Regions from separate parts of the Rahnella perminowiae genome, predicted to be linked through region 1. Evidence: predicted binding sites of a transcription regulator. Region 1 holds the regulator's gene; each other region holds the start of a gene.
What was found. Region 1 encodes PurR, which represses purine synthesis genes. Its sites were predicted from a motif close to CANGCAAACGTTTGCNTG; they were not measured.

Region 1 (11,053 bases):
GACGATTACCGTTTACCTGAATATCTGCCATCGCCAGCATCTCACTGGCGATCCGATACCATTGATTGTCCTGAATGCTTTGGTCTTCTATACACGATGAACTCATAGCTTCTCCATCACTTTCTCTTCTGACTTATTAACCTGCCGGGAAAAGCAAAGGCTATTTTTGCAGGTCTTTATGAGAACAGACGACTAGCGTCTCGCCCGATATTCGACACCAACAGAGGAAATTAAGAAGAACGCCTGCGCGCCGGAAGACGGGCAGGAAAATCATCCGTGAAAAGTATTCAAAAAATAAGTGTGACACCGTCCGCGCGTCTGGCTTAAGTATGTAATAAAAGTTTTGTAAAAATGCTATTTTATTTAGTTTTGTTGAGTATAGGCTCGCTGGCAGGCATTCTCAATAGTAAATCGTAATCAATGAAAATGCCCGCTAAGTGACTGTTACATTAGGGTATTATCACTGTTGATTTGCATGCAGAGTCTGAGTTTCCTGCTCCGGTGGCTGCTCATCGTCTCGCACATTTTTATGCTGTAAAGAGAGCCAGCGGCCCAAAACTACCAACAATAGTGTAGACAGCATGATCGTGACTGTCGCCATGAGCGGGTGCACAATAAATGCGGAAACCAGCATGCTGGCAAGAAAGCAAAGCCCAAGCTGCAAGGTATTCTGCAACGCTGCCGCCTTACCTGTATTAGCAGGAAATGGCATTAATGCATTTGCGACAACAATTGGATAGGTTGCACCATTCACCAAAGCCATCAGACAGAAAGGGATCAGCAAACTTGTCAGCCCGGCATTTGTGAACATAGCCACACAGAACAAGGCCACCATACTGATGCCGTAACCAGTCAGTAACCATGGCAGAATTTTATTGCCGTCCAGCCTGTTGATCAGAACACGGCAACCAAAACCACCGAGCAGGAAAGCGATAGTCTGCGGAACATAGCTCAGCCCGATGGCACCGGGTGAATAGCCCATATCGCTCAGGATAAACGGTGAGCCCGTCAGCCACGCAAAGAAACCCGCTGAACAGGCGGCATAAATCATGACATTCCCGCTGTAAACAGGCGATTTCAATAAAGTCGTAAAGCCGGTTTTATCTGCCTTTGCGTCTTTTGCCGGTTTGTTTTCACGCAGAGTCAGCGTCGTCAGCACTAAAGCGATGGCAACGACGGTCAGCAGGGCAAAAATAGCTTCCCAGTCAAAATGATTGAGCACCCAGGCACCCAGCAACGGTGCAAGAGCCGGAGAAAGCGCCACTAACGGCATAATGCTGGCAAAAGTTTTTTTTGCCACATCGGCAGAAAAACGGTCAACAACGATAGCCTGCCAGGTGACTGCGGCAGCACACACGCCTATGGCCTGTAAGAAACGCAGAGCCAGAAGAGCGCGTACATTCTCAACCCAGATAACACCCAGACAGCCGAACGCAAAAAGTATCAGACCAAGAAGCAATACCGGTTTACGGCCGATTCTGTCCGACAGTGGCCCCCACAGCAACTGACCAACAGCAAATCCACCGAGAAAAATGCTCAGACTTGCGCTGATCATCCCGGGGCTGGTCATCAGACTGGTTTGCATGGCACTGAACGCAGGCAGATACATATCGGTGGCTAAAAAGCCCAGCATGCTCAGACCCGCAAGATAGAGCATAAATCCAAAGGAGGGTTTCATTATTGTCTCGTTAATTTATTTATTGCAGATGATGTGACGCAGATTTCATACCGGGGGCGGAGTTTAACGCTTTGATAACAGGCTTGTGAAACGTTAATATTTGCACTCTGCTATCAAAAAAATTGAAGGCTGGATTATGTGGTCAGAATACGCTCTCGAAGTGGTTGATGCTGTCGCAAGAACCGGCAGTTTTAGTGCAGCTGCGCAGGACTTACACCGTGTGCCTTCTGCCATCAGTTACACCGTCCGCCAGCTTGAACAATGGCTGGCCGTGCCGTTGTTTGAGCGTCGACATCGTGACGTAGTGCTGACGCCAGCGGGAAAGGTTTTTGTCGATGAAGCACGGGTTATGACAAAAAAAATGATAGCCACCCGCCGGCAGTGTCAGCAGGTGGCGAACGGCTGGCGCGGCGAATTACGTGTGGCGGTCGACCGGATTGTCAAACCCGCACGGACACGGCGTCTGGTGCTCGATTTTTATCGCCATTTTGCGGATACCGAACTCATTATTCACTCGGAAGTGTTTAACGGTGTCTGGGATGCGTTGGTCGACGGGCGTGCAGACGTGGCGATCGGCGCTACGCGCGCGATACCGGTTGGCGGGCGCTTCAGTTTTCGTGATATGGGATTTATGGACTGGCATTGTGTCGTCAGCCCGCAACATCCGCTGGCGCAGCTATCCGGTGCGCTGAACGATGATCAACTGCGACCTTATCCGGCATTGTGCCTGGAAGATACTTCCCGGACATTGCCGAAGCGTGATACCTGGACGCTCGATAACCAGCGGCGTCTGGTCGTGCCGGACTGGACCTGTGCGCTGGAATGCCTGACTGAAGGATTGTGCGTGGGTATGATGCCGGTTCACCAGGTCATGCCGTGGATTGAACAGGGAAAATTACAGGTGCTGGCACTGGAGAATATATTCCCTGACAGCCCGTGCTGCCTGACGTGGGATCAAAGCAATCCTTCACCTTCACTGAGCTGGCTGTTGGAATACATGGGCGATACAGACACCATGAATCAGGAATGGCTGCGCGATTAGAAAAAACGCCTGCACAGGCAGGCGTTTGTGATTTGTTAACGACGGTAATCACGGTACGGGCCGTCGGCGACTGAACGGCGCTCGACCAGTTTCGGATGCACTTCGATGGTCTGGGACTCTTCACGCTTACTGACAATTCTGTCCAGTAACATCGTAAAGGCCATTTCACCCAGACGTTCTTTCGGCTGATGCACGGTTGTCAGCGCCGGGGAGAAGTAACGGGCGTTACGCACATTGTCGTACCCGATCACGGAAATATCCTGAGGAACGCGAAGGCCGAGTTCGTCTGCGGCACAAATTGCACCCATTGCCATCACATCGCCGCCGCAAAACACGGCAGTCGGACGATGCTTTTGCATCAGAATCTTATGCATTGCCTGGTAGCCAGACTCTGGTTCGAAATCACCCTGAACTACCCATTCGTCACGAAGAGGAATATTGGCTTCAGTCAGTGCTTTCACAAAACCCTGGAAGCGGCCGCCGCCGGTATTACGCGCCAGTTGCCCGGGGATCACGCCAATATCACGATGACCGCGTTCAATCAGATAACGACCGGCCATGTAACCACCTTCGAAAGCGTTATCGATAATGCTGTCGGTAAAGTTCTTGCGTGCTTCACCCCAGTCCATGACCACCATGGGAATCGAGCGGTACTCTTCGAGCATATTGAGCAATTCATCAGGGTATTCCGCGCACATCACCAGCAAGCCGTCGACGCGTTTTTGCGCCAGCATTTGCAGGTAGGCCTGTTGTTTCTCCAGGTTATTATGCGAGTTACACAAAATCAGCGTATAGCCTTTGGAGAAGCAGCTGTTTTCCACGGCTTCAATCACTTCGGCAAAATAGGGCGCTTCGCTTGAGGTGGCCAGCAGGCCGATGGTTTTAGTGTTATTGACCTTCAGACTGCGGGCTACAGCACTCGGAGAGTAATGTAACTCTTTGATTGCAAGGAGAACCGCTTCTTTGGTTTCTTCGGCGACGAAACGTGTTTTATTGATGACGTGCGACACGGTTGTAGTGGAAACGCCAGCGCGCTTTGCGACATCTTTAATCGTTGCCATGTAAACAATGACTCCTGAACTCACGTGCTTCAGCACGTTAGCATTATGTTAATCGTTTGCCTGCGAGGATTTAACTGCTGGCTTCTCAAAGGGCAGTGAAATCATTGGGTGGATTCTTCAGAATGAGGCGCGAAATGCTCTCGGGTGAAATCGACCGGCACACAGACGTGTTAACCGACAATTTTCTCTTATAATGCAGGAAAGTGGAAGCAAAATTCTCAGGAACGCATTGTCATTCAACACAAGATTTTAAAGGTTAATTATGAGAAAATGCGTTGGCACACAATGAGTGTGGTATTAAGAAATGCCACAATTTGATCCGAAAGGGGGTTTGATGGACAGCAACCTGAAATTATCGTTGATCACCACGGTATGCGCTTTGCTTATGATTATCGCTTTCAGCTTCACTGCAATAATGAACTGATTCAATAAGTGATCCGCCATAAAAAAGGGCGACGCCTGTCACAGGCGTCGCCCTTTTCAATGTTACGCAGTGACCGTTACCGCCGATGTTCTTCCCTGCAGAAACGCTTCGTTAAATGCTATTCAATGGCTGATTAGCGAACCTTCAGACTTAACGAATTGTTTATTATCGGATCGTTTTAGGGGTCATTACCCGACGTGCGCCTACATAGTGGTCTTGCCAGTAATCATCGCCAAGAGAAGTAATTTTAATGTCTTCGCCCGTTCTTGGAGACTGAATAAACTTGCCGTTGCCAACGTAAACCCCAACATGGTCTGCCGCGCCGCGGTTATTGATTCTGAAGAACACCAGATCACCGCTTTCAAGTTCGCCGCGTTTGACCGGAGCGGCATCGCGCAGGTGATACATTTCATTTGCTGTACGTGGCATTTTTATACGGATCAAATCTTTGTAGGCATAATAAACTAAGCCGCTGCAATCAAAACCGGTATTCGGCGAGGTTCCGCCCCAGCGATACGGTTTTCCTACCTGGTGCATCAGTTTGGTCATGGCCGTTTGCTGAGCATGCTGATAGCGTTTTTTATGTGTTGCACTTAGCGTAATCGGTTTGCTGTCTTCTTCGAATTTCTTACCTTTACGGTGCCGGCCATAGGCTTCTTTTTTACCGGCCTTTTCCGTGCTGTTTTTCGCGAGGGTACGGGTTTTGCTATGTCTCTCTGTTTTGCTCTCGGCCCGCGTGGTCTTGAGTGTCTTTTCTTTTTTACTTTCGGCCCGCGTTTTGGCGCTTCTCTCCGTCGTGGTCTTTCGTTTAACCAGTTCGGTGCTTTTCACTTTCTTCTTCGAATTCTTATCCTGAGTTTTTTGTTCTGTGACGGGCGCGGTTTTCGTTTTTTTACTGTTTTTCGCAGCAACCGTTTTTCGCTTTCGTCGTTCTTCCGGCGCAGCCTGATTAACATGACTTTTACGCTGATCGGCAGAGACACGAGTCTGTGGCGACGCATGTGCCATATTTAAAAACAGCTGGGTAAAGAGCAGCACAAAAAGCGTGAACAGTAAGCGCATAGCTTCGTTACCATGAGTGGTAGGTTAAACATCAGGGATGTCAGAGTATTGCCTAAAAGAACCCGACAAAAAAGCACGAATTGCCTCGATTCTAGATCATATTGTGAGAAAAAGTTAATAGCTTTTTTTATGTCGAAATAACCGCCATTTTTAGTCAAAAAAATGACCGTTTTTCATGATGTTAATATTTGAGTTAATCAGTGGAATTCTGCAAATTAGATCGGATTGATGAACGCCGGAAATGTTATTCCCGATGAATGTTTAAATATGTGAGCCTGAGCGCACCCGCTAAAAATGGTTAAATAAATTGTCAGCACTGAGAAAGACCCCACAAAAAATGGCGTTTTTATCTGATGGCTGCCGTCGTTACAATAGAAGGTATTGTGATTGTACACCGTCTCTTTGTGCTGCGCGTGAAGAGCAATGATCGTGACAGCCTGTACCGGCTTGAGGAAGCAAGAAATGACTACTCCAACTATTGAAAAGATTCAGAAGCAAGTTTCTGAAAACCCGATTCTGCTGTACATGAAAGGTTCGCCAAAACTGCCAAGCTGCGGTTTCTCTGCTCAGGCTGTTCAGGCGCTTTCTGCCTGTGGCGAACGTTTTGCTTACGTGGATATCCTGCAGAACCCGGACATCCGTGCTGAGATGCCAAAGTTTGCTAACTGGCCAACGTTCCCACAATTGTGGGTGGACGGCGAACTGGTTGGCGGCTGCGACATCGTGGTTGAGATGTTCCAGCGCGGCGAGCTGCAGCAGTTGATCAAAGAAACTGCTGAGAAATACAAATCTTCTGAAGAGTAATACTACGGAAGATCACCGGCTTTTCGACCGGAAAATATGAAGAGCGACATGATGTCGCTCTTTTTTGTTTTCAGTCCGCCGGAAAGTCGTCATTACTGATTTTCTTCAGACGCCGTTTCGTCTTCGGCTTGTTCGTCTGAAAGCACCAGAGGCCAGCCGCCAAGGCGTTTCCATCGGTTTACCAGTTCGCAGAACAACTCGGCCGTGCGCTCGGTATCATACAACGCAGAATGTGCCTGGCTGCTGTCAAAATCGATACCCGCACTGATACAGGCTTTTGCCAGCACCGTTTGCCCGAGTACCAGCCCGCTTAGCGCGGCAGTATCAAACGTAGCAAAAGGGTGGAACGGATTACGTTTCAGCCCGGCACGTTCGGCCGCTGCCATGAGGAAACTGTGATCAAAATTCGCGTTGTGCGCCACAATGATCGCACGGTTACAGTTCTGCTCTTTCATTCCTTTGCGGATGACTTTGAAAATCTCATGCAGAGCTTCATATTCACTGACTGCGCCGCGTAACGGATTGGTCGGATCGATACCGTTAAATGCCAGCGCTTCCGGCACCAGTATCGCACCTTCAAAAGGCTCGACGTGGAAATGCACGGTCTCATCGCTTTGCAGCCAGCCGTCCTGATCCATCTTCAGCGTGATCGCTGCAATTTCCAGCAGCGCATCGGTTCTGGCATTAAATCCGGCGGTTTCTACATCGATAACCACGGGATAAAAACCACGAAAACGGCCTCTCAGGGCGTTAATGTCACTATTCTCGGCCATTAGTTTCTTATCTTCATCGAATTCAGCGCGCATTATGACAAATTTTGCCGCCGCTTGCAGGGTTGTGGCAAAAATCAGGCAATAAAAAAGGGCGCGATTGCGCCCCAGTCGGTGGTCGGGGAAATTTAATTACCCAGCCCCTGTCCTGCGTGTCTGGATTCGATCAGTTCGATTTTGTAACCGTCCGGATCTTCAACAAACGCGATAATAGTGGAGCCGCCTTTGACCGGGCCCGCTTCACGGGTCACTTTCCCACCCGCATTACGGATGTCATCACATGTTTGCGCAACGTTATCAACGCCCAATGCGATATGACCGTAAGCGGTGCCGATGTCGTAGCTGTCGACGCCCCAGTTATAGGTCAGTTCGATCACTGCACCTTCACTTTCTTCGGTGTAACCGACGAAAGCCAGAGAATATTTATATTCAGTGTTTTCGCTGGTACGCAGCAAACGCATACCTAAAACATCGGTATAGAAGCTGATAGCACGTTGCAGATCGCCAACGCGAAGCATGGTGTGGAGTAAACGCATAGGTTCCTCTTTATTTGCAGGATGAGAATTAACGGGTCAAGACTAACTGATAGCAGCCACTTTGTCTGTAAAAGGGCAACCGATTGTTGAATGACTGACCCAAAAAAAACAGCAGAAGGAGGGCCACTTCTGCTGCAAGGAGTCAATGACTCTTTTTTAATTATTACAGTGTCGGATAATCGGTGTAACCCTGAGCACCGCCGCCATAAAAGGTTTCCGGTTTGGGTTCGTTAAGCGGCGCGTGAGATTTCAGTCGCTCAACCAGGTCAGGGTTTGCAATATAGCTGCGGCCAAATGCCACGGCATCGATATAACCTTTTTCGATCAGCTCTTCGCCTTTCTCTGCGGTGTAAGCACCAGCACCGACAATCACGCCCTGATAATGCGCACGGATCACTGCACGGAATTCTGTGCTGTAAGGTTTGCCGCCCGCCCAGTCCGGTTCGGAAATATGCAGGTACGCCAGTTTGCGTTTGTTCAGTTCATCGAGCAGATAAATCGCAGCCTGTTCCTGGTCTTCACCATTATCCAGCCCGTTGAAGGGTCCCATAGGTGAAATACGTATGCCCACACGATCAGCGCCGATAGCGTCAATGGCGGCATCCACGACTTCCAGCGTCAGACGGGTACGGTTTTCAATGCTGCCGCCGTATTCATCTTCACGCAGGTTTGATGCCGGAGACATGAACTGGTGCAGCAGATAGCCGTGCGCGGCATGCAGTTCAATGTAATCGAAACCGGCTTCAGCGGAGCAGGCGGCGGCATGACGAAAATCGTTCACGATCCCCGGAATTTCGCTGAGCGCTAAGGCACGCGGTGTCGGACAATCGACACGGATGGCGTGCCCCTGTTCATCACGCAAGCTGGTGCGGGTGTTCGGATTGACGGCGGAAGGCGCAACGGGTGTCTGGTTGTCGGGCTGAACGCTGTTATGTGAAATGCGTCCGGTATGCCACAGCTGAACCGCAATGCGTCCGTCTTTATGATGAACGCCGTCCACGATTTTTTTCCATGCAGCAACTTGTTCCGGCGTGTGCAGGCCCGGTGCACCGGCATACCCTTTCGCCTGGAATGAAACCTGAGTGGCTTCAGTAATGATCAGGCCAGAACTGTGGCGCTGTGCATAATATTCGCCCATGAGCGGTGTCGGGATGTCACCGGGTTCGATGCTGCGCAGACGGGTAAGCGGAGCCATAAAAACACGGTTAGGTAGCGTGTTTTTACCGACAACAATAGGGGTGAAAAGCTTGGTCATTTCAGTAACTCCGAAGTTAATGGACTGATCGGTAAGACGTTCAGGGATTATATTCACGTCAGACGACCTTTTCTTAATGCCACCTTTCTATCGCATCTGACCTGCCTGTGACTACGCGCACGGTGCTTTTTCGCGAAACACAGTCTGATTTCAGCTTTGCATCCATACTTAACGGACAGAAAAAATTGAAAAAGAGCCGGCGGGTGCCGGCTGAGGTGAGGGCAAACATCTGTTTTCTTGGTGAAGGCTTGCGAAACAGTAGGGCCATTTTCCGACAGGTGAAAATGGCGAAAGGAAGGGTAACAGGTCTGTGTTGCAGATATTTGAAGGATGAAACATTGAGGCGCAAATCACCTTGCGGGATAGCAGGAAAGCGTCTTGAATAAATATTCACCGTTATTTGCGGAGGGCATGTGGCTCAGCAACTCGAATTTTTTGACATCCCCAGTCCATGCCGTGGCATTTGTCAGGCGGATGAACGCGGATATTGCCGTGGCTGTCTGCGCAGCCGCGAGGAGCGTTTCGGCTGGATGAAAATGACTGACGCAGAAAAACGCCATGTGCTGCGGTTATGTCAGCAACGCCTGCTGCGCCAGCAACGCACAGGAAAACAACCGGACGAACCCTCACCGGAGCAACCAGAGTTGTTCTGATTTCACCTGTCTTTTACCGTTGTCGTGACGGCGGTCCGCTTCTTTACTATTCTTGCGCATCGCATCAATACAGCGCCACAGGCGTTGTGTATTCTGTGGGTCGAAAATCAAAAACATAAGGGATTTATAATGCAAGCACGTACCCCGATTTCTCCGCAAGGGCCGGTATTCTCCACGCTGATTTGTGGTTACTGGCGACTGATGGAATGGAACATGACGCCGCAGCAGGTTCTGGCGTTCATGGAACAGCACATTGAGATGGGCATTACAACGGCCGATCATGCAGACATTTATGGCGGCTATCAGTGCGAAGCGGCATTCGGTGAGGCATTGCGCCTTAAACCCTCTTTGCGGGAACAAATGCAACTGGTCAGTAAATGCGGTATCGCCACCACGGCAGACCCCGACAACAAAATTGGCCATTACATTACGGATACGCAGTACATCGTGGGGCAGGCGGAGAAATCATTGCGCAATCTGCGTACCGATTATCTGGATTTATTACTGATCCACCGTCCGGATCCGCTGATGGATGCGGATGAAGTCGCCGGAGCGTTTACGCAGTTGCACAAAAGCGGCAAAGTAAAACATTTCGGTGTGTCTAACTTCACCCCGGCGCAGTTCAGCCTGTTGCAGTCGCGTCTGCCCTTTTCGCTGGTGACTAATCAGATAGAAATTTCCCCAATCCATCAGCCGGCCATCCTTGACGGCACGTTGGATCTTTGCCAGCAGCTGCGTATCAGACCGATGGCCTGGTCCTGTCTGGGGGGCGGGCGTTTGTTTAGCGAGACGCAATTCCAGCCGCTGCGTGAGGAACTTCAGGCTGTTGCGAATGAAATGGGTGCAGACACCATTGAACAGGTGGTTTACGCCTGGGTCATGCGCCTGCCGTCTCAGCCGCTGCCGATCATCGGCTCGGGTAAAATTGAGCGTGTTCAGTCAGCGCTGAAATCATTGTCTCTGGAAATGACCCGTCAGCAATGGTTCCGCATTCGTAAAGCAGCATTAGGATTTGATGTTCCTTAACGCCTTTACGCGGGTTTTGTGGTACTGACCGCCGGGCCGTCTTCTGTTGAGATGGCCTGTTGTAATTGTGAAAGCGAGCAGTATAAACGCCAGATCACGCCCGCCAGTTCACGCGCCGCAGGTTCCGGATGGTGCGCCAGTGAATTGCTCATCCGCATGAGTTCAGCCAGTGTGGCGTCAAGATTTTCATGGCTGACGCCGCGCTCCGTCATCACCCCTTTCAGACAATGAATACACACGTCCCGTACCGCAGACAGGGGATCTGAACGGGTTTCCCATTCGCGCAACTGCCAGACAATGTGGCTGCAATTGAGCAGCACCACACCCCAGCGTAATAACCAGGTTCGCGAGATGTGATCTTTACTTTGATTGAGCTGGTTCATCCGGTGATAAATCAGGGATTCGAACTGAAAATGGCTCAGCGAGGGTCTGCGGCTAAGCTGATCCATAAAATCACGACGCAGGGCGCGAATAATGCGGCGGCTTTTACGCTTATCAGAGCTTGGCCTTAACACCTGGAAGGCAATCCCTGCCAGCATGACACCGGCAATTTTTGCCACGCCGTCATTCATAAAGGACTGATAGTCATACTCCGGCGGGTTCGTGACCGCTAAAAATGATCCCATAAATACAATCATCTGCCCCCATAAACCTGCATATTGTTTGTATTGAAGTTTCATCATCTGCATCGTCACCAACATCGGCAGGAAGAAGGCGCAGAACACCCAAAAATTGTCGATTT
Region 2 (11,053 bases), on a different contig from region 1:
CATGTACGGGCTGTATCCGTTCGATCAACGCTGGCGTATCAACGTCACACTGATCGTCGGTCTGCTGACTCTTGCGCCGATCTTCTTTAAAGCCATGCCCCGGCGCGGACGTTATATCGCGTGCTGGATGGTGCTCTTCCCGATTTTCACCTGGATCATGCTGTACGGCGGTTTCCTGGGGCTGAGTCGCGTCGAAACCCGCCAATGGGGCGGCCTGACGCTGACGCTGATCATTGCCGCAGTCGGTATTGCCGGTGCGTTACCGCTGGGCATTATGCTGGCGCTGGCACGGCGTTCAAGCCTGCCTGTCGTGCGCATTCTCTCAGTGATTTTCATCGAATTCTGGCGCGGCGTGCCGCTTATCACCGTGCTGTTTATGTCCTCGGTGATGCTGCCGCTGTTTATGACCGAAGGGACAAATATCGACAAACTGGTGCGTGCACTGGTGGGGGTTGTGTTGTTCCAGTCCGCGTACGTCGCCGAAGTGGTACGCGGCGGGTTACAGGCGCTGCCGAAAGGTCAGACCGAGGCCGCCGAGTCACTGGCGCTCGGCTACTGGAAAACGCAAGGCTTAGTCATTCTGCCGCAGGCGCTGAAAATGGTGATACCGGGTCTGGTCAATACCATTATCGCGCTGTTCAAGGACACCAGTCTGGTGATCATTATCGGCCTGTTCGACTTGTTTAGCAGCGTTCAGCAAGCCACCGTCGATCCCGAATGGCTCGGCATGTCGACCGAAGGCTATGTCTTCGCCGCCGCCGTCTACTGGATTTTCTGTTTTAGCATGTCGCGTTATAGCCAGCATTTGGAAAGACGCTTTCACACCGGACGTTCCGCACACTGAGGTAAACCATGAGCGACCATCAAGTCACTGAAAACCAAAATATGATGATCACGCTGGAAAACGTGAACAAGTGGTACGGACAGTTCCACGTATTGAAAGATATCAACCTGAGCGTGAAACCGCGTGAACGTATCGTGTTATGCGGCCCTTCCGGCTCCGGGAAGTCAACGACCATTCGTTGCATTAACCATCTGGAAGAGCACCAGCAAGGGCGCATCGTCGTGGACGGCACTGAACTGAACGATGACTTGCGCAATATCGAACGCGTACGCACCGAAGTCGGTATGGTATTTCAGCACTTCAACCTGTTCCCGCATCTGACCGTGTTGCAGAACTGTACCCTGGCGCCGTGCTGGGTGCGTAAGATGCCGAAGAAGGAAGCCGAAGAACTGGCGATGCATTACCTGAAACGTGTGCGCATCGCCGAACATGCGCATAAATTCCCCGGTCAGCTTTCCGGTGGTCAGCAGCAGCGCGTAGCCATCGCCCGTTCGCTGTGTATGAAGCCTAAAATCATGCTGTTTGATGAACCCACGTCTGCACTCGACCCTGAAATGGTGAAAGAGGTACTGGACACCATGATTACGCTGGCAGAAGAAGGCATGACTATGTTGTGCGTGACGCATGAAATGGGCTTTGCCAGAACCGTCGCCGACCGGGTGATCTTTATGGATCGCGGGGAGATCGTCGAACAGGCACCACCACTGGAGTTCTTCGCCAATCCGAAATCAGCGAGGACGCGGGAGTTCTTATCGCAGGTGATCCATTAAGCTGAGGCCGCAGCTTGACCGGCATATGAACGGAATGGTGAAGGTTTCGGTTTCTCAATAGCGGTGCTCGCTTAGCGGCTGCCGCCGAAACCGCCCAAAAGGGGAAAGTGCTTTTCCCCTTTTGGATTTCCCCTCGCTTTTTCAACACGCGCTATCGCTCGCTGGCTATGTTTCAGCCACCACAGTGACAGGCTGGAAATCTTGCCGCTGCGCGGTTCCTTCCCTCGGTCCTGGAGCCTCTGGTCTCCAGGCCGCTCCGTTCAGCAAGCTTTCTGAATCGCCCGCAGGCTTTTTTAAAGAAGATGGTGAGGTTGTGAGGTTAACGTTGAGGCCGGTTCCAAAATATCGCCGGACGAGAGGTGGAAAACCGCGCGGTAGTTTGCGCGGGTTGTAACCCGACGGGAGGGCACCGCGCAGCGGCAGGATTTTGCGGCTGTCGCTGCCGCACCTGAAACATGGCCAGCGAGCGAAGCACGCAGTTAAAAAGCGCGGAGTCCAGAGGCCCGCGTGTTACCGGGTCTCTGGTCGGTGTGGGCCGACGCCCACAACCTTGAATTTGAATTTGAACTTAAAGTTTCAGATCTTTTTCAAAAGATCATCACCACATCAGCCCCCCGATCACCGGCGCAATCACCACCGTGACCACCCCCGCCAGCATCATCACCAGGCTCGACACCACACCTTCTTCCGCACCCAGTTCATAAGCTCTCGCCGTGCCCGCACCGTGTGACGCCGCACCGAAACCGGCACCTTTTGCGAGGCCGCTTTTTACCGCCAGGCGCAGAAACAGCATATCGCCGACCGCCATACCAAAGACGCCCGTGATCACCACAAACAGCGCCACCAGATCCGGCTGGCCACCCATTTGTTTAGCGGCGGCCAGCGCAAAAGGCGTAGTGATGGAGCGTACCGCCAGGCTGCGCTGGATTTCTTCCGGCAGCGTCAGCATGCGTGCCAGCCAGACCGAACTGCTGACGGCAACCACTATCGCCGTCAGCACGCCTGCACTGAGTGACATCCAGTGACGACGGATCACTGCCATATTTTCGTAAACCGGCACCGCAAACGCGATGGTTGACGGCCCGAGCAACCACAGCAACCAGTGCGTTTCACCGATGTAATCCTGATACGACGTATGCGTCACCACCAGCAAAATCACCAGCACGATGGGTGTGAACACCAGCGGCATCAGGAGCAATGTGCGTTTCTGGCGGTACAGTTTTTTGTTGCCGTAATACAGCCCGAGGGTGACCACGAAACACAACATGCTGATCAGTAAATCAGTCACGGTTTGCCTTCCTCGCCGCCAGACGTTGCTCCAGACGATACACTTTATCAACGACCACTGCGGTCGCCCCGAGCGTCAGCATCGTGCTGATACCAATCACCAGAAAGATTTTCCAGCCTTCGATCATCAGCAACTGGGCGTAATTCACCACAGCCACCACGGCCGGCACAAAGAACAACAGCATCTCTGCCAGCAGCCAGCGGGAACCGGCTTTCACCCATTTCACCGGTAAAATACGGAACATAATCAGCAGCAAAAGCATCAGCATCCCGACAATATTGGCAGGCAAAGGCAGATGGAGCGCAGTGACAAGGCGATCGGCTATAACGAATAACACCGCATACAGCACCACCTGAACAGGGATCTGGCAACGGGTCAGCAGGGACGGCGCTTTAGTGCGCAACGCCAACAACATGGGAATAACCTCGAAAGAGGAAAGAGTGAAAAAGAAGTATACGCTGGCAGGAAACCGGTAAAGAAATGAATTAAAATTATAAAAATGATTCCAGTTTGGAATACTTCGTGACTCGCCGATCTGACCGGGAAAACATCCGCCCATGGACGTTCGTACCTTACGCTATTTTGTCGAAGTGGTTCGCCAGCAGAGCTTTACCCGCGCAGCGGAAAAGTTATTTGTCACCCAGCCGACAATCAGCAAAATGCTGCGTCATCTGGAAGAAGAACTGGCATGCACGCTGATTGTCCGCGAAGGACGCCGCTTACGGCTGACCGACAGTGGTCAGGCATTGTATCAGCGCGGCCTGAATATTCTTGAAGAGTTTCGCCAGCTGGAAGCAGAACTGGAAGACATTAACTCGCTGAAATCCGGTCATTTACGGCTGGGCATCCCCCCAATGGTCGGTACGCAAATTGCGCCGCTTATCGGCAGCTTTCGCCAGCAATATCCCGGCATCGAACTGATTATTTCCGAGTTTGGCGGCCTGACGGTGCAACAGGCGGTGATATCCGGCGAACTGGATCTGGCCCTCACCGCCCTGCCGGCGGACGCTGTGCCTTCTATTGCCTCTCTGCCGCTTTTCAGCCATCCGATGTGTGTGGTGATGCCCCGCACCCCGCACTGGCTGAACAGGACGCGTATGTCGATAAGCGAACTGGCTGAAGAAAGCATCCTGATTTATAACGAAGATTTTGCCCTGTACCGCCAGCTGATGGATGCCTTCGCCTCACACGGTTTTACGCCAAAAATTGCGGCACGCAGCGGGCAATGGGATTTCCTGGCAGCGATGGTACAAACCGGTATGGGTGTGGCGATTTTGCCGGAACCGGTCTGCCAGCGGCTGGATAAAAATGCGCTGATGTGGCTACCGCTGGATCCGCTGATGCCGTGGCAGCTCGGGCTTATCTGGCATCAGGGCAGTTATCTCTCGCACAGTGCTCAGGCCTGGATCACTCTGTGCAGGGATTACTGGAAATAGCGGGAAGTTAGTGGGAAATAAAAACCGCGTGAACGTTGCAGCACACGCGGTTCCTGATATTGCTTGTAACTTTTACACTTCTTTTTCGACTAACAATGCTTCGAGTAAGTCCAGATCATGCAGCAGTTTTTGCAGGGTCTCGTTACTGATTTTCTGCGTGGCGCGCAGATGATAAAGCTCACCACGTTCCGCACGCAGTGCAGTCAGACGGAAGCGGCGCTCCAGATTTTCCAGCTTCAGCGCGGTTTCCATATCATCACGGTTTGCCGTGCGTCGTCGTAACGTCCCGATCACCCGCGAACTGATCTCCTTCAGCGTCTGTTCATCAATATTTTCTTCGGTATCTGCCGCCAGACGTTCTTCCATTTTATGCAGGCTTTCGATCGCCACTTCTGCAGCGATCGATTTCGCCATGCGTTCTTCTTCACGGTAGGTCGTGCCGTCAGCCACCACCACACCTCTGAGCAGGAACGGCAAGGCAATCACGCCGGCAATCAGTGAGAAAAGAATGACGCCGGTCGCCAGAAAGACCAGTTGATAACGCGACGGGAACGCCGAACCATCAGCCAGGAATAACGGAATCGACAACACACCGGCCAGCGTAATGGCCCCTCGCACACCCGCAAAAGAGGCCACCCACAGCTCACGCGTGCTGTAGTTGCCAAACAGCAGCGGTTTCTTTTTCAGAAAACGGTTGCTGAAACTCTTCATTACCCACAGCCAGACGAAACGCAGGATCAGCAGCGCAAAATAGATAATCCCGACGTCGGCAAACAGATGCCATGTCACAATAGACGGGTCGTGTGTGGCCTGATCGATAGAGTTCTCAAGGATCCCCGGTAATTGCAGGCCCAGCATGATAAACACCATGCCGTTGAACACAAACTCAAGCATCGCCCACACGCTGTTCGCGCGCAGGCGCATCGCCAGTGGCGCGTTACGTATAATGCCGGACTGGCTGATGGTCATCCCCGCCGCCACTGCGGCCAGAATGCCCGACACACCGATATGTTCGGCAATCAGATACGAGGCGAACGGCAGCAGCAGCAGGAAGACAATTTGTGTCGCCGGATCATCACCGCTCCAGCGGCTCATGATGCGCAGCGATTTACTGTATAACCACGTCACCGCCACACCGGCCATCAGGCCGCCGATCGCCACTTTAAGAAATTCGACCGTTGCACCGCCGACGGTAAAAATCATCGTGCCCATCGCCACAGCAATAGCAAATTTCAGGGAGACCAGGCCGGATGCGTCATTCATCAGCGCCTCACCTTCCAGCACGCCCATGATCGACTTCGGAATACGCCCCTTACCGACAATCCCGCCCAACGCCACGGCATCGGTTGGTGAAAGCACGGCTGCCAGCGCGAACGCGGCCACCAGCGGGATATTCGGCACCATCATATAAATCAGATAGCCAATACCAACGACGGTGAGTAACACCAGCACCAGTGCCAGCCCGAGAATTTCGCGCCCGTGGTGGAGGAATTCGCGGGTCGGGGTTTTCCAGCCATCAGCAAACAGTAACGGCGGGATAAAAAGGACGAGAAACAGCTCAGGATCGAAATCCACATGCAAACCAAAATTTGGCCAGGCCAGCAAGGCACCGACAGCAATCTGCATTAACGGAAGAGGAACCTGAAACGGCAACATTCTGGTGACGACGCCGGAGAGCGACACCACCAGAATCAAAATCAGAATGGTAAAGAAGATTTCCATGCTTTCCTTAGACTCTTGTTTTTATAAATTTCAGCCAGACGCAGGTGAGTGAGTCCGGAGCGAACTAAGGAATAGTAGATCAAAAGGAGATGTGATTTAAATCAGTGCGTGCGGTTACATCAGAGAGGATTTGCTCCTCCCCCTGCGAAGAGAGAGGAGCAAACAGATCAGATCGCCCATCCGCCCGCATAAAACGCCACCAGCGCCACAGCGATAATCACCGTCCCAGCGTTAAGTTTACGCCATTCGCCGGAGAAAATACGGCCAATCACCAGTGCGCTGAAACCGAGCATAATGCCGGTGACAATGTTACAGGTCAGAACAATAAAGACCGCGCAAAGTAACCCTGACATCGCGTCAACAAAATCGCTGAAATCCAGTTTGGTGACGTTGCTGAGCATCAGCAGACCAACGTACATCAGCGCAGGTGCGGTGGCGTAAGCAGGGACCAGATAAGACAGCGGAGACAGGAACAACATCAGCAGGAATAGCACACCGACCACGGTGGCTGTCAGGCCGGTTTTACCGCCAGCCGCCGTGCCGGCTGCCGATTCGATATAAACCGCAGCCGGAGAAGCGCCAACCAGGGAAGCGAAAATACTGCTCACGGAGTCAGCCGTCAGGGCTTTGCCGCCGCTGATGATCTGCCCGTTTTCATCCAGTAGATTGGCCTGACCGGCGACCGCGCGAATGGTGCCGGTGGCATCAAACACCGCCGTCATCACCAGGGCCAGTACACTGGGTAATACCGCAGCTTTCAGCGCGCCCATGATATCCAGATCGAAAATCACCGATTTGCCGTCAGCGCCTGCCAGAGAAGGTATCGCAAACAAACCCTGATATTTCACGGCAGGATCGAAGATCAGGCCGATAATCGAAATCGCGATAATCACCAGCAAGATGCCACCCGGAACACGCAGTTTCTCCAGGCCAAAAATCACCGCCAGACCGAGTAATGTCATCACTACCGGGAAAGAGGTGAACGCGCCAAGTGCCACCGGTAAGCCGTCCAGCGGGTTTTTCACCACCAGGCCAACACCGTTGGCGGCGATCAGTAACAGGAATAAACCAATACCGATACCGGTGCCATGCGCAACGCCTGTTGGCAGATTGCGCAAAATCCACGAACGGATGCCCGTCACCGAGATAATAGTGAACAAGACGCCCATCAGAAATACCGCGCCGAGTGCCACCGGTACGCTGATATGCTGGCCCAAAACCAGACTAAAAGCGGTAAAGGCAGTCAGAGAAATGGCGCAACCAATCGCCAGCGGCAGGTTTGCCCACAGGCCCATCAGCAAGGAACCAAAACCGGCAACCAGACAGGTCGCAACAAATACTGCACTTGGCGAGAAGCCTGCTTTGCCGAGCATGGATGGCACGACAATGACCGAATATACCATCGCCAGGAAAGTCGTTAAGCCCGCTATCACTTCCTGACGGACATTACTGCCACGCGCACTCATTTTGAAAAAAGCATCAAGCGGGCTTTTTGGCGCAACGGCGCTGCCCGCCTGAGGTTGTTGACTCGACATGGAAAATCCTCTGAATGTCTTTACTGATTAGCCGGCGTGGTCATTATGAAACCGTTTCTGCACGTTCCTTTCCTTATTTGTCGTCCTGAATCGCCGGAAACAGCGTCAGAACGGCAAAGCAAACGTTTAACTCGCAGCGCGTATGGCGGGGACTCATTAAAAAAACGCCCCAAATAATTCATGTTGCAGGAAGGCGGCAAGGAAGGGAATCCCGATGAGCTTACTCAGGTAAGTGATTCGGGTGACCGACCGTAGCCAACACGTCTGCAACGTGAAGTATGAAGGGGAGGTACGCAAACGATTATCTCGCCTTTAACCGGCGCACATCAACTGTGAATGGCAATAATTTACCGTTGTCCGGTCAATAAAAACGCGATTGTGGTGGAAATTTATCCGGTGGCAAAAAAGGAAGAAAAAGAGGCGAAATAAATAGCAGGGTATTTATTGTGGTTTATTTTTATCAGGCGTTGATTGCGTACCCCATGATGCGCAATCAATGCCTGAATAATATAAAAGCGCGTAATGGATTAACGTAAAATATTAAATGGTCCGCCGTTTTCCAGCGCCTTCTGATAGGCCGGACGTGCAGTCACATTTGATAGCCAGGCATTCAGTTGCGGATATTTCCCAAGTCCGGACCGGGCATTGATCGCTTCTATCGGGAAACTCATCTGAATATCTGCTGCGCTGAACTGATAACCGGCAAAATAAGGATGAGTTACCAGGTGCTGTTCAAGATAATCCAGATGAGTATGGATCTGTTTATCCAGATAATTTTTCTGCACGCCCTGCCCGATCGCGCCGGCAATCGGGCGGATCAGCCATGGCATTGGCGGTTGACCCAGACGGCTGAAAATCAGCTTCATGACCAGCAAAGGCATCAGCGATCCTTCAGCGTAGTGCATCCAGTAGCGATATTGCTGACGCTCGGCAAACGCCGTGGGTTTCAGCGTGCCCGCATCGTCATACACCTCCTGCAGGTATTCAATAATGGCGCCGGATTCCGCGAGGATCAGTCCGTTATCTTCCAGTACGGGTGACTTGCCCAGAGGATGAATTTTTTTGAGTGATGCCGGTGCCAGCATGGATTTTTTATCCCGCTGATAACGTTTGATTTCGTAAGGAATGTCCAGTTCTTCGAGCATCCATAAGATTCGCTGCGAACGGGAATTATCCAAATGATGCACTGTTAACATAAATGTCTGTCGTCCTGTTTCATTTAATTATTTGTTAACTATAGACAACGCTTTCAAAACGCGTATCTGTTTCGTTTTAAAACCCTCCATTTCTTCAGGATTAATTTATCAAAAAACTTTTTATTTGATTAAAATCACTTACGGATTAATCTTAATTACATGAAAAAAAATATCGTAAGTTCATTCGCCTTTAATAATTCTTAATGCCATTATCGCCGGATAAAAATCAGCCCGTCGCTATCGACTCTCTCTTTGTGGAGCCTCACATGTTTTCCAGTAATTACAACAATGTGCTTGTGATGTTTTCGTTCATTGTTGCAATGCTTGCCTCTTATACCGCGCTAGATATGGCGGGCCGGGTCGCCACCACGGAAGGAAGGGCTTCCCGACTTTGGTTAACAGGTGGCGCCATTGCAATGGGCATCGGCATCTGGTCGATGCATTTTATCGGCATGCTGGCTTTTAATTCCCCGATGCCGATGGGTTATGACCCTTTCATCACCCTGCTTTCTATGGTGATCGCCATCATTTCCTCAGCCTTCGCGCTGTGGCTGGTCTGTCTGCAGGAATTACCGACCAGACGATTATTTGCCGGTGCCTTACTGATGGGCGGCGGTATTGCCGCTATGCATTACACCGGTATGGCCGCCATGCAGATGATGCCGCCCATTACCTACGATTACCGCTGGGTGGTGCTCTCTGTTGTTGTTGCGATTGTCGCTTCCGGCGCGGCGCTGTGGATGGCATTCAATTTGCGCCAGCAGTCGCCTAATGTCCGCCTGCTGCGCATCAGCGCTGCGGTGATAATGGGCACCGCGATTGTCGGTATGCATTACATCGGCATGGAGGCAGCCCGATTCCCGACGGACAGTCACAGTATGGCAGCGTTCAGCGGCGTGGATAATAACTGGCTGGCGTTACTGGTGATTGTGGTCACGCTGGCGATTCTGGCCATCACCTTGATCATCTCTATTCTCGATGGCCGGATGCAGGCACGCACCTCAATTCTGGCGTCTTCTCTGGCACAGGCAAACCGCGAGCTGACCCAACTGGCGCTGCACGACAATCTGACCCGTTTACCTAATCGTTTGTTACTGGAAGACCGCATGAGTCAGGCACTTCAGAAAGCGTTGCGTGGTGAATCGCAGTTTGCGGTACTGTTTCTGGATCTCGACGGGTTTAAAGCGGTTAACGATGCCTTCGGCCATCACATCGGCGATCAGCTGTTAATTTCCGTCACTGAACGTCTGCAATCACAGCTCCGGGCGGCGGATACGCTGGCGCGTCTCGGCGGCGATGAATTTGTACTGCTGGTTGAAATCACCGAACCGACCGATGCGTCACAACTGGCCGATAAGCTGGTACATCTGATTGCACGTCCGTTTTATGTTTCCCGCTATGAACTGCTGGTCTCTGCCAGCGTGGGGATCGCAGTATATCCGGGCGATGGAGAGAATGAGCGCGAGCTGATGCTCAATGCCGACGCCGCGATGTATCACACCAAAAATTCCGGTCGCAACGGCCACAGTTTCTTCCAGCCGTCAATGAACGCCAACGCGCAGAACCAGTTGCAGATGCTCAATGATTTGCGTCTGGCGATTGAACACCATGAGCTGCGCCTGCACTATCAGCCAAAATTTATTGCGCCTTACGGGCCGGTGAGCGGCTTCGAAGCACTGCTGCGCTGGGAGCGCGGGGGTAACATCCTCAGCCCTGATGTATTTTTGCCGCTGGCAGAAAAAACCGGCCTGATTATTCCGATCGGCGAATGGGTGCTGAACGAAGCCTGTCGCCAGTTACGAGAATGGCATATGGCCGGACATACGCAATGGACGGTGGCGGTGAATCTTTCCACATTGCAATTTGAACAGACAAATCTGGTCGAAATGGTGATAGAAACCATTGAACGCCATCAGATCCCGCCTGAAATGCTCACGCTGGAAGTCACCGAAACCACCGCCATGCGCAACCCGGATAGCAGCGTAGAAATTCTGGAGCGCCTGACACAGTACGGCGTAAAAGCCTCGATTGATGATTTCGGTACCGGCTATTCCAGCCTGCTCTATCTGAAACGTCTGCCCGCCAGTGAGCTGAAAATCGACGGCGCATTTATTAACGACCTGATTGCAGGCAGCGAAGATGCCAGTATTGTTTCTGCGATCATCGCCCTCGGCCAGACGCTGAACCTCAAAGTGGTGGCCGAAGGCGTTGAAACTACCCAACAGCAGGAATTCCTGACGCAACTGGGCTGCGATACCTTGC
Region 3 (11,053 bases), on a different contig from region 1:
ATACGCTCTGCATCATTATCTGTATTGCATAAAATGAGGCTGTATCCACGCTCATAACAACTGCGCTCCACTCCGCGCACGACTTCCGAATAGAAAGGGTTACTGCTGGCCGTCAGCAACATACCGAGAGTACGGGTCTGATTCAGCTTGAGGCTGCGGGCTAATGCGGAAGGCGCGTAGTTAAGTTGTTCTACGGCAGCATTCACTTTCTCAGCGATGGACTCACTGACAAAACGATTCTTGTTGATAACATGGGAGACTGTCGAGGTTGAAACGCCCGCAAGGCGGGCGACATCTTTCATGGTGGCCAATCAGGCCTCCTGTTGTGCGAGGAAATCGTCTATTTCGTTACGCCACGGAACGGAAGGTTGGGCACCAGGGCGCGTCACGGCAACCGCCGCCGCCGCATGCGCGAATCGTACCGCGCTATCCATCGTTTTACCTTCAAGCAACGCGGTGACTAATGCACCGTTAAAAGTATCACCTGCTGCTATTGTATCGACGGCTTTCACGCGAAACCCCGCCACCAACTTTCCTTCGCCGTTCTGGCTGAGCCAGACGCCTTTACTGCCCAGCGTAATGATGACGGTTGCGATACCTTTTTCATGCAAAGCTTTCGCAGCACATGCGGCAGCTTCATTACTGTCAACTTTAATTCCCGTCAGCTTTTCAGCTTCGGTTTCGTTCGGGGTGATTATATCCACCCGCGCAAGTAATTCATCCGGCAATTCGCATGCAGGAGCCGGATTGAGGATCACCTGTGTACCGTTGTCTTTGGCAATCTTCGCTGCCGCAATCACCGTATCAAGAGGGGATTCCAGTTGCATTAATAAAGCAGAAGCCCCGATGACCTGCTGTTTATAGCGATCAAGATATGCCGGGGTAACAGCTTTATTAGCTCCCGCATCGATACCAATAACATTCTCACCTTCCGCATTCACAAAAATCAGCGCTACGCCAGTGGTAGTGTCTTTAATGGCTTCAATGGGTTGCGTGTCAATATGGTCACTGGCCAGCTGCTTGCGAACGCGCTCACCAATATCATCATCTCCCACACAAGCAATAAAAGAAATATCAGCACCACTGCGACCGGCTGCAACGGCCTGATTCGCCCCTTTGCCGCCAAAGGCTACGGTATACTGCTTGCCAATAACCGTTTCGCCCGGTAGCGGGAATTGGTTGATATTCAGAATGTGGTCAGCGTTGATACTGCCGAGTACCACCAGTTTGCCGGTTTTCATGTGGAGATCCCTGAGTCAAATAGCGCCTCCATCAGAAGGCGCAGTTACAGCGTAGATAAAAAGAGTATTACGGCTGAGCAACCAGTTTCAAATCAACAGGGATAACAGCAGGCACTTTTTCACCTTTCAATATTTTGTCTGCGGTCTGAACGCCGATCACACCGATTTGTTCAGGGCGCTGCGCAACGGTCGCACCCATTTTACCGCTGTTAACCGCTTTGATACCGTCTTCGGTGCCGTCAAAGCCAACAACCAGCACATCCGTTTTACCGGCAGTTTGCAGGGCGCGCAATGCACCGAGCGCCATTTCATCATTCTGAGCGAACACGGCCTGTACATCCTGATGTGCAGTCAGCAGGTTCTGCATAACGTTCAGACCCTTGGTGCGGTCGAAGTCAGCAGGCTGGCTGGCGAGGATCTGGAAATGGTGTTTTTCAGCAGCCTGAGCAAAACCTTTACCACGTTCACGGGCAACAGACGTCCCGGCGATCCCTTCGAGTTCAATGACTTTAGCGTTTTCACCCAGTTTCTTGGCAATGTAATCACCGGCCATTTTACCACCGAAGGCGTTATCCGATGCAACGTGGCTGGCCACAACCCCCTTAGTAGCCTGACGGTCAAGGGTGATCACCGGGATTTTCGCCTGGTTTGCCATCGCAACGGCATTGCCTACCGCATCAGAATCAGTCGGGTTGATCAGCATCAGCTTAGTGCCACGAACCGTCAGATCCTGTACGTTTGCCAGTTCTTTCGCCGGGTTATTCTGAGAGTCAAGAACCACCAGGTTATAACCCAGTTTGTCCGCCTCTTTCTGCGCACCGTCTTTCATGGAGACGAAGAACGGGTTGTTCAGCGTGGAAACCACCAGCGCAATGGTATCTTTCGCCAGAACGTTAGCACTGAAAGAAGCGGTGATCGCTGCAGCGGAAACCCAGACAGCCAGTTTTTTCATATTCATGGTCATAAGTCCTGTAGGAGAGGTTATTTGTTGCTTTTGTTATCCACCAGAACCGCCAGCAGGATGACAACTGCTTTTACGATCATCTGGTAGTAGGAAGAAACACCTAATAAGTTCAAACCGTTATTCAGGAAGCCAAGGATCAATGCACCGATCAGCGTTCCAACAATGCGTCCTTTTCCCCCGGACAGGCTGGTTCCCCCTAATACCACAGCGGCAATCGCATCCAGCTCATAACCTGTACCCGCGTTCGGCTGCGCAGAGGATAATCGCGCCACTTCAATGATACTGGCCAGAGCGGCTAACAACCCACACAGGGAATAGACGATAATTTTAACTTTATCGACGCTGATACCTGACAGACGCGTAGCGGATTCGTTACCGCCCAGCGCGTAGATATAACGCCCTAGCCGGGTGTGATGCAGCATGTACCACGCCGCAATAAACACCACAGCCATCAGCCAGACGGGCGTCGGGATACCCAGCGGGCGACCGATACCAAACCAGCCAAATACATCAGCGACATCATTAAAACCGGTACTGATCGGGCTGCCGTTGGTATACACCATTGTGATACCGCGCAGCAGCAACATCATGACCAGCGTGGCGATAAACGCCTGAACCTTACCTTTGGCCACAATCATACCGGTGACGCCACCCACAGCAGCACCCAGCACCAGCGCAGCCCCCACAGCAACCAGCGCATTCACTTCCAGTCCGACAATCGAGGCGGCAACAGCACCGGTCAGCGCCAGCAAAGAGCCGACGGATAAATCGATACCGGACGTCAGGATCACCAGCGTCATACCCACCGCCATAATGGCGTTGACGGACGTCTGCTGGAGGATGTTAAACAGGTTGTTAACCGTAAAGAAATTCGGGCTCATGGAAGAAACCACGGCAATCAACACCAGCAGCGCAATCAGAGACTTTTGCTCCAGCAACCACTCTTTACTGATCCAGCGCTTTTTGGCTGGCAATGTCTGAGAACTCATATCTGATTACTCCTGCGTCACGCCGTATTGCTTGCCGACAGCAGCTGCCATCAACACTTCTTGCGTAGCCTGTTCTATCGGGAATTCACCGCTTAAATGACCTTCATGCATCACCAAAACCCGGTCACTCATGCCAATCACTTCCGGCATTTCTGAGGAAACCAAAATGATGCTCAGCCCTTCGCGCTTGAACTGGTTTATAAGCTGGTAAATTTCTTTTTTAGCACCAACGTCAACGCCGCGCGTCGGTTCGTCGAGGATCAGAACTTTCGGCCGCGTCATTAATCCACGGGCAATCGCCACTTTTTGTTGATTACCGCCGGACAGCAGGCCGATTGTCTGCATCATTGACGGTGTTTTGATATTGAAAAGGCGGATGAAATCGCCGACAGCCTGTTGTTCGTCGGCATGCTTAAGGCGCCCGCCGGTGTGACTGAAATAGCGCAACGCGGTCAGTGACATGTTTTCTTTCACAGACATACCGAGCACCAAACCATCGCGCTTACGGTCTTCAGAAATGTAAACAATACCGTTTGCCAACCCGTCTTGCGGAGAGTGAGTCACCACTTCGCGGCCATCTAGCGCCACATAACCACTTTTACGCGGTAGCGCGCCGTAGAGAATTTTCATCAGTTCGGTACGGCCGGCACCCATCAAACCGGAAATCCCCAGGATTTCGCCGCTGTACAGATCAAAGCTGATGTTGTTCACTCCCGGTCCGCTGATATCACGCACCTGCAGGCGCAGCGCACCGCGTTCATGATTAATACGCGGGTATTGTTCCTCCAGACGGCGACCCACCATCATTTCAATCAACGTGTCTTCTTCCAGTTCGCTGACCGGACGCTCTGCAATAAACTGCCCGTCACGAAATACCGTCACGTCGTCGCAGATTTCGAAGATTTCTTTCATGCGGTGTGAGATATACACCACGCCACAGCCGGCAGCTTTCAGTTCGCGTATAACGCTAAATAAAGAAGCGGTTTCAGTATCGGTCAGGGCATCGGTCGGCTCATCCATAATGATGACTTTGGATTCAAAGCTAAGCACCTTAGCTATTTCTACCATTTGCTGGTCGCCGATGGATAAATCCCCCACCAGCCGGTCACTTTTGTAACGCAGATTCAGGCGCGCCAGCAGTTTATCGGCTTCGGCATACATCTTCTTCCAGTTGATACGGCCAAAACCGTTTACAAACTCACGGCCAAGGAAGATGTTTTCAGCAATAGTCAGTTGAGGGATCAGATTTAATTCCTGATGGATAATCCCGATCCCGGCTTCCTGCGATGCTTTCGGACCGTTGAACATCGCTTCCTTACCCAGAAAACGTACTGAGCCGGCATCTTTTTGATAGATGCCGGTCAGCACTTTCATCATGGTGGACTTGCCCGCGCCGTTTTCCCCCACCAACGCCATTACTCGTCCCGGATAGACGCTGAGCGCCGCGCCGGAAAGGGCTTTCACGCCGGGAAAGGCTTTATCAATGCCTGTCAGTTGCAGCAAAGGTTGCATAAAAGCCTCAGAAGGTTACGCCGGCACACAGAATAATGTTCGCATAAGGCGAACATTCCCCGCTGCGGATCACAGCCCGACTTTTTTCGCTTTGCGCTTTGAATGCCTCATGGCTGACGTAATCCAAAGCAATGGTGTTTCCCTGGTGTTGTTCGAGTTGTGTCAATTGGGCGAGCAACGCTTCATGGAGTTGAGGATTTTTAGTCTGGATTTCCTCGGCGAGGATAGCCCGCTCAACCTGCATCTCGTGTGTCACTACCTCTAAGACTTGTAAAAAGGTGGGGACTCCCTGGGTTAATGCCAGATCGATGCGTTGGCAAGCTGCTGGCACCGGAAGACCGGCATCGCCAATAACCAGCTGATCGGTGTGGCCTAACCGGGCAATAACATGTGAGATTTCGGCATTTAACAGCGGTGACTTCTTCATTGTGAACTCCTACAGCGAAACGTTTCGCTCATTGAAGAGTTTATAAAGATTAACGGACATGGCAACGAGCTAGTGATGGAATTGTGATCAGCGTCGAAACGTTTCGCTGACTGATTCGGAAACAACGTGGAAATTTGAGTTATCGTTTAAGAAAGGCAGAAGCAGAAATAAAACAGGGTACCCGAAGGTACCCTTTGAGCGGCAGAAATGAGGATCAGATTTCCACCTGCGTGCCGAGTTCGATCACCCGGTTAGGCGGAATTTCAAACTGATCGGGCGCACGCAGGGCATTGCGGCTGAGCGCCATAAAGAGTTTCCCACGGAAGTACAGATACCACGGGCGCTTGGTCAGGATCAGCGATTCATGCGACATGAAGAATGACGTTTCCATCATCCGGCACGGTAATCCTTCCAGACCACAGCGATGGAATACTTCTTCCACGTTCGGCGTTTCTTTAAACCCGTAACTGGCTACTACACGCCAGAACGTCGGTGACAGCTGCTCGATGGTGACACGCCGGACATTATGCACATAAGGCGCATCTTCCGTGCGCAGCGTCAGCAGTACCACGCGCTCATGCAATACTTTGTTGTGTTTGAGGTTGTGCAGCAATGCAAACGGAATGACGTTGATGGCGCGAGACATATACACAGCCGTTCCCGGAACACGCACCGGCGGAGATTTTTCCAGAGAGGCGATCATCGCCTCCAGGGAATTCCCATGCTCGTTCATACGGCGCATAAGGCGGAAGCGTTCGCTCTTCCAGGTGGTCATCACGATGAACATGCACAAACCCAGCGTCAGTGGCAACCAGCCACCGGAGAACAGTTTGGTGGCATTCGCCGCGAACAGCGGGATATCCATAAACAGCAGACCGATCAGTAAAAGTCCGACCAGGAAGGGTTTCCAGTGCCAGTTTTTGAGCGCAACCGTACAGGAAAGTATGCTGGTCAGCACCATCGTACCGGTCACGGCAATACCATAAGCCGCCGCCAGATTGCTCGAATGCTCGAAGCTGGCGATAACAATAACCACCGCAAAATAAAGCAGCCAGTTGATAGCCGGAATGTAAATCTGGCCAGCTTCCATTTCTGACGTATGGATAATGCGCATTGGCGGTAAATAGCCCAAACGTACAGCCTGGCGGGTCAGGGAAAACACGCCCGAAATAACTGCCTGGGAGGCGATAATGGTCGCGAGTGTTGCCAGAATCAGTAACGGGATTAATGCCCAGTCAGGCGCCAGCAGGAAGAACGGGTTCTTAATCGATTCCGGGTTTTTCAGCAATAATGCGCCCTGACCGAAATAGTTCAGCACCAGAGAAGGCAGTACCACGGTGAACCAGGCCAGACGGATAGGGAATTTCCCGAAGTGGCCCATATCGGCATATAACGCTTCAACACCGGTAATCGACAGAACCACTGCACCGAGCGCCAGGAAGGAGAACGACTTATGCTCGATAAAGAAGTTAACTGCCCACATAGGGTTCATGGCGCGCAGCACTTCAGGATTCTGCATAATACTGTTGACGCCAAGCACCGCCAGCGTCAGGAACCACAGCAACATTACCGGTGCAAACAGTTTGCCCACGATGCCGGTACCATGCTTCTGAATAATGAAAAGCAGCGTCAGAACAGTAATAGAAAGAGGAACGATATAAGGATCGAGCGAAGGGGCTGCGATTTCCAGACCTTCCATTGCGGAAAGTACTGAAATAGCCGGAGTGATCACCACTTCACCATAGAAGAAGCTTCCCCCGATCAGGCCGAGAATGACCAGAACGGCAGTGGTTCGCGCCGACGTGTTTCTGCCTGCCAGAGACATCAGCGTCAGAATACCCCCTTCGCCTGCGTTGTCCGCCCGCATCACATAAGTGAGGTACTTGAGCGAAACAATGAGGATTAACATCCAAAAAATCAGAGAAAGAAAGCCAAAAACGACGCTGGGTTCAACGTTAAAACCATAATGACCAGAAAAACACTCTCTTAAGGTATAGAGAGGACTGGTACCAATGTCGCCATAGACCACACCAATGGCGGCCAGGGTTACTGCTGGGAGTGACCGTTTATGTTCAGTGCTCATATTTCGTTTCTTTTTTGCTCGAACATCCGTAAGCGATGTGTGCGCTCAGACTTATGATGCCCACTAAAAGGCGCACAGTATGCACGAATAAATCAGATTGCCTACCCTTAAATGCGCAGTGAAACCGGCGTTCTTATGAACGAGGTCGCATTTTTGATAATAGAAAATTTTTAGTAATCAACAAGCTATAACGATAAAAATAAACGTGGAATATCGTCACCAGCCAGTACACTATTCAATAACTTAATGGATACCGAAAGAGACAGTATGGCGCAATCTCCCCTTTTGGCAGAACGGATAGCCCGTCTTGCCAACGCATTAGAACATGGCCTGTACGAACGGCAGGATGCCATACGACTTTGCCTTTTGGCCGCCCTGTGCGGCGAAAGCGTTTTCCTGCTGGGGCCGCCGGGCATTGCAAAAAGTCTGATCGCCCGTCGCCTGAAATTCGCGTTCCGCCATGCCCGCGCTTTTGAATATCTTATGACACGCTTTTCCACGCCGGAAGAAGTCTTTGGTCCGCTATCAATTCAGGCCCTGAAAGATGAGGGCCGCTATCTGCGTCTGACCGAAGGTTATTTGCCGGAAGCTGAAATTGTCTTCCTTGATGAAATCTGGAAAGCCGGTCCCGCCATTCTCAACACGCTTCTGACCGCCATCAACGAGCGCCGGTTCCGTAATGGCGAGCGTGAAGAAGCAATACCTTTACGTCTGCTGGTCAGCGCTTCCAACGAATTACCCGAAGCTGATGGTGGTCTTGAGGCACTGTATGACCGCATGCTGATCCGTCTGTGGCTGGATAAAGTGCAGGATAAGCAAAATTTTCGCTCACTGCTGACCAGCCGTAACAATGAAAGCACTAATCCGGTAGCAGAGTCTCTGAGTATCAGTGATGAAGAATACCAACAATGGCAGCCGGAGATCGACAAAGTCAATCTTTCAGACAGTTGCTTTGAGCTGATCTTCCAGCTGCGCCAGCGCCTTGATGCCCTGGATACTGCCCCTTATGTTTCTGACCGTCGCTGGAAAAAAGCCCTGCGCCTGTTGCAGGCCTGTGCATTTTTCAGTGGCAGAAAAGCGATTACCCCGGTGGATCTGATCCTGCTGAAAGATTGTTTATGGCATGATCTCAATACGTATAACCTCCTGCACACTCAGATTGAGCAACTCATCACTGAGCAGGCTTATCAGCAGCGGGCGTTGCTGATGAAAATCCAGCAGCTTAATCAGCAGTGGATGCAACATCAGCAACAACAGAGCACGCGTCAGTCAATCAAACTGAGTAAGAAAGCCGGGATTTTCAGCCGTAAGCCACAATACAGCCTGCCAGAATCACTCAATACCCCCAATCTGACCTTGTTATTGCAAACGCCTTTGCACCTGCATGAAATAAAAGTCACACACTTATTATTCGAACGCAGCATCCTGGAAGAATGGCTAAATAAAGGGGGCGTAATGAAAGCCAAACTCAACGGGATTGGTTTTGTACAAACCGTGGATTTGGAAATCGATGACAAACAGCAAATTCTGGTGCTGGATGTGAGCCGTCAGAGCACACCACTGACACTGCCCGGCCATGCGCATATTGCTGTTCCCGACGAAATGAAAAATATGCTCAATGACCTGACCGCAAAACTGGCGCAGCAGAGGCACGAATTCAGCCAGCAGCAAAACTGCCTGTTTGTTCCGGCTGAATGGATGGCAAAAATTGAAGCCAGCCTGCTGCAGGTGGCTGAACAGTTGCGTCATCAGCAACAGACATTCAGCGGTCACTGATCATGTTCAGTCTCGAGTCACTGGATCTGCTGCTGGCGATCAGCGAAGCCGAACTGATTGAAGAACTGATTGTCGGCTTGCTGGCGGCGCCTGCACTGGTCGTTTTCTTCGAGAAATTTCCCCGTCTGAAGCGTGCATTAACCCGGGATCTTCCGGAATGGAAATTGCGCCTGCGCCAGAGGATCCACGAAACGCCGGTTCCTCATGAGCTGGCCAAAGAATTCTACCTTTACCAGCACTGTCAGCAGCTTGATGCTACGTCTTTTCAGTCCGGTCTCGCTTCCCTCATCGATGAACTGGTGCAACTCAGTTCTCCATTTGCTACAGAAGCCCGTACCTTACAGGAAAATAATGAAGCTTCGCGTACGTCAAAAACCGGCAATAGCTTTCATACTTTATTCCTTCAGCGCTGGCGCCTGAACCTGACCTTCCAGACGGTGAACGTTCATCATCAGTTGCTCGAACAGGAACAGGAGCAATTGCAGGAAGAATTGCTGCAACGTCTGCAGCTCAGCAGCGAGTTATCCCCTTTATTAGCCGAGAACGACACTGCAGCCGGACGTTTGTGGGACATGAGTAAAGGGAAGCGGCTGCGGGGTGATATTCAGTCACTGGCACGGTTTGGCGCTTTCCTTCAGCAGCAGCCTGAACTGATGCATCTGGCCGAACAACTGGGCCGCAGCCAGACGGCCAAAACCAGTCCACATGAAGATGCAAAAATGGAAACGCACCGGCTGATGGTGCGCGAACCCGCGACAGTGCCGGAAGAAGTGAACGGCATTCATCAGAGCGATGATATTTTGCGCCTCATGCCGACGGAGCTGGTGACGCTGGGGCTGCCTGAGCTGGAATACGAATTCTATCGTCGCTTGCTGGAAAAGCGTTTGATGACATATCGCCTGCAAGGGGATGTCTGGCGTGAGAAAGTGGTCAAACGGCCGGTGGTCTATCAGCAGCAGGAACCGCAACCGCGCGGGCCTTTTGTGGTCTGCGTCGATACGTCCGGTTCCATGGGCGGCTTTAACGAACAGTGCGCCAAAGCATTCTGTCTGGCATTACTGAAGATCGCTCTGGCGGATAACCGCCGATGTTACATCATGTTATTTGCCAGTGAAGTGATCCATTATGAACTGACATCTAACGGTGGCCTGGATCAGGCGCTGCGCTTTCTGGGACAACATTTTCGCGGCGGTACCGATCTGGCAGCCTGCCTGAATGCCACACTGGATAAACTTGCTTCTCCGCAGTGGGAAGATGCGGATGCCGTGGTGATCTCGGACTTTATCGCCCAGCGGTTGCCAGATGAAGTACAAATGAAGGTCAGATCACTGCAGCGCGAAAAACATCACCGCTTTCATGCCCTGGCAATGTCACACTATGGTAAGCCCGGCATCCTGCGAATTTTCGATCATATCTGGCGCTTTGATACCGGGGTTAAAAGCCGCGTACAGCGACGCTGGCAGAGAAATTAAGCCCACAAGAGAAAGATGACCATGACTGAAATTTACCAGCTCGATGAGCTTGATCGCGGGATCCTCAACGCCCTGATGGACAATGCCCGTACGCCTTATGCCGAACTGGCAAAATTGTTTACTGTCAGTCCGGGGACGATCCACGTACGCGTAGAGAAAATGAAGCAGGCAGGCATCATTACCGGTGCGCATATTACCGTCAATCCCAAACAGCTGGGTTACGACGTATGCTGTTTTATTGGCATCATTTTAAAAAGTGCCAAGGATTACCCCTCTGCCCTGAAAAAGCTTGAGAATATAGAAGAAGTGGTTGAAGCCTATTACACCACCGGGCATTACAGTATTTTCATCAAGATCATGTGTCGTTCGATTGATTCCCTTCAGCATGTACTTATCAACAAGATCCAAACAATTGATGAGATCCAGTCAACCGAGACCCTGATCTCTCTGCAGAACCCCATCACACGCACCATCCAGCCCTGACATCTGATTTCTATACCCCTATTATCCACAGGTAGATCCCAGCTCATTCACAGCGTACAATAGTCTCCTTTTCCCGGGTGAGAGCATTATGTCTGACATTACCCTG

Region 2: a site for PurR is predicted at 7,711-7,728, ahead of J1781_RS20085 (NCS2 family permease). Genes of this name have one in related genera too.
Region 3: a site for PurR is predicted at 5,146-5,163, ahead of rbsD (D-ribose pyranase). Genes of this name have one in related genera too.

Annotation. Positions count from the first base shown of each region.
Region 1 is NZ_JAFMOT010000188.1:246,948-258,000, reverse strand. It holds gene cfa (cyclopropane fatty acyl phospholipid synthase) at 1-106, opposite strand, end outside; gene punC (purine nucleoside transporter PunC) at 461-1,678, opposite strand; gene punR (DNA-binding transcriptional activator PunR) at 1,815-2,720, shown strand; gene purR (HTH-type transcriptional repressor PurR) at 2,756-3,781, opposite strand; gene cydH (cytochrome bd-I oxidase subunit CydH) at 4,086-4,205, shown strand; gene J1781_RS24730 (C40 family peptidase) at 4,371-5,267, opposite strand; gene J1781_RS26375 (hypothetical protein) at 5,621-5,749, shown strand; gene J1781_RS24725 (Grx4 family monothiol glutaredoxin) at 5,730-6,071, shown strand; gene rnt (ribonuclease T) at 6,164-6,877, opposite strand; gene gloA (lactoylglutathione lyase) at 6,970-7,377, opposite strand; gene nemA (alkene reductase) at 7,541-8,632, opposite strand; gene J1781_RS24705 (DUF1289 domain-containing protein) at 9,046-9,285, shown strand; gene J1781_RS24700 (aldo/keto reductase) at 9,415-10,311, shown strand; gene J1781_RS24695 (FUSC family protein) at 10,317-11,053, opposite strand, start outside.
Region 2 is NZ_JAFMOT010000185.1:163,546-174,598, forward strand. It holds gene J1781_RS20055 (amino acid ABC transporter permease) at 1-844, shown strand, start outside; gene J1781_RS20060 (amino acid ABC transporter ATP-binding protein) at 853-1,614, shown strand; gene J1781_RS20065 (LrgB family protein) at 2,213-2,902, opposite strand; gene J1781_RS20070 (CidA/LrgA family protein) at 2,895-3,317, opposite strand; gene J1781_RS20075 (LysR family transcriptional regulator) at 3,460-4,338, shown strand; gene J1781_RS20080 (Na+/H+ antiporter) at 4,411-6,060, opposite strand; gene J1781_RS20085 (NCS2 family permease) at 6,228-7,595, opposite strand; gene J1781_RS20090 (glutathione S-transferase family protein) at 8,123-8,791, opposite strand; gene J1781_RS20095 (putative bifunctional diguanylate cyclase/phosphodiesterase) at 9,058-11,053, shown strand, end outside.
Region 3 is NZ_JAFMOT010000165.1:70,311-81,363, reverse strand. It holds gene rbsR (ribose operon transcriptional repressor RbsR) at 1-311, opposite strand, end outside; gene rbsK (ribokinase) at 312-1,241, opposite strand; gene rbsB (ribose ABC transporter substrate-binding protein RbsB) at 1,309-2,199, opposite strand; gene rbsC (ribose ABC transporter permease) at 2,223-3,194, opposite strand; gene rbsA (ribose ABC transporter ATP-binding protein RbsA) at 3,201-4,706, opposite strand; gene rbsD (D-ribose pyranase) at 4,714-5,133, opposite strand; gene kup (low affinity potassium transporter Kup) at 5,348-7,216, opposite strand; gene ravA (ATPase RavA) at 7,484-8,992, shown strand; gene viaA (ATPase RavA stimulator ViaA) at 8,995-10,464, shown strand; gene asnC (transcriptional regulator AsnC) at 10,486-10,947, shown strand; gene mioC (FMN-binding protein MioC) at 11,036-11,053, shown strand, end outside.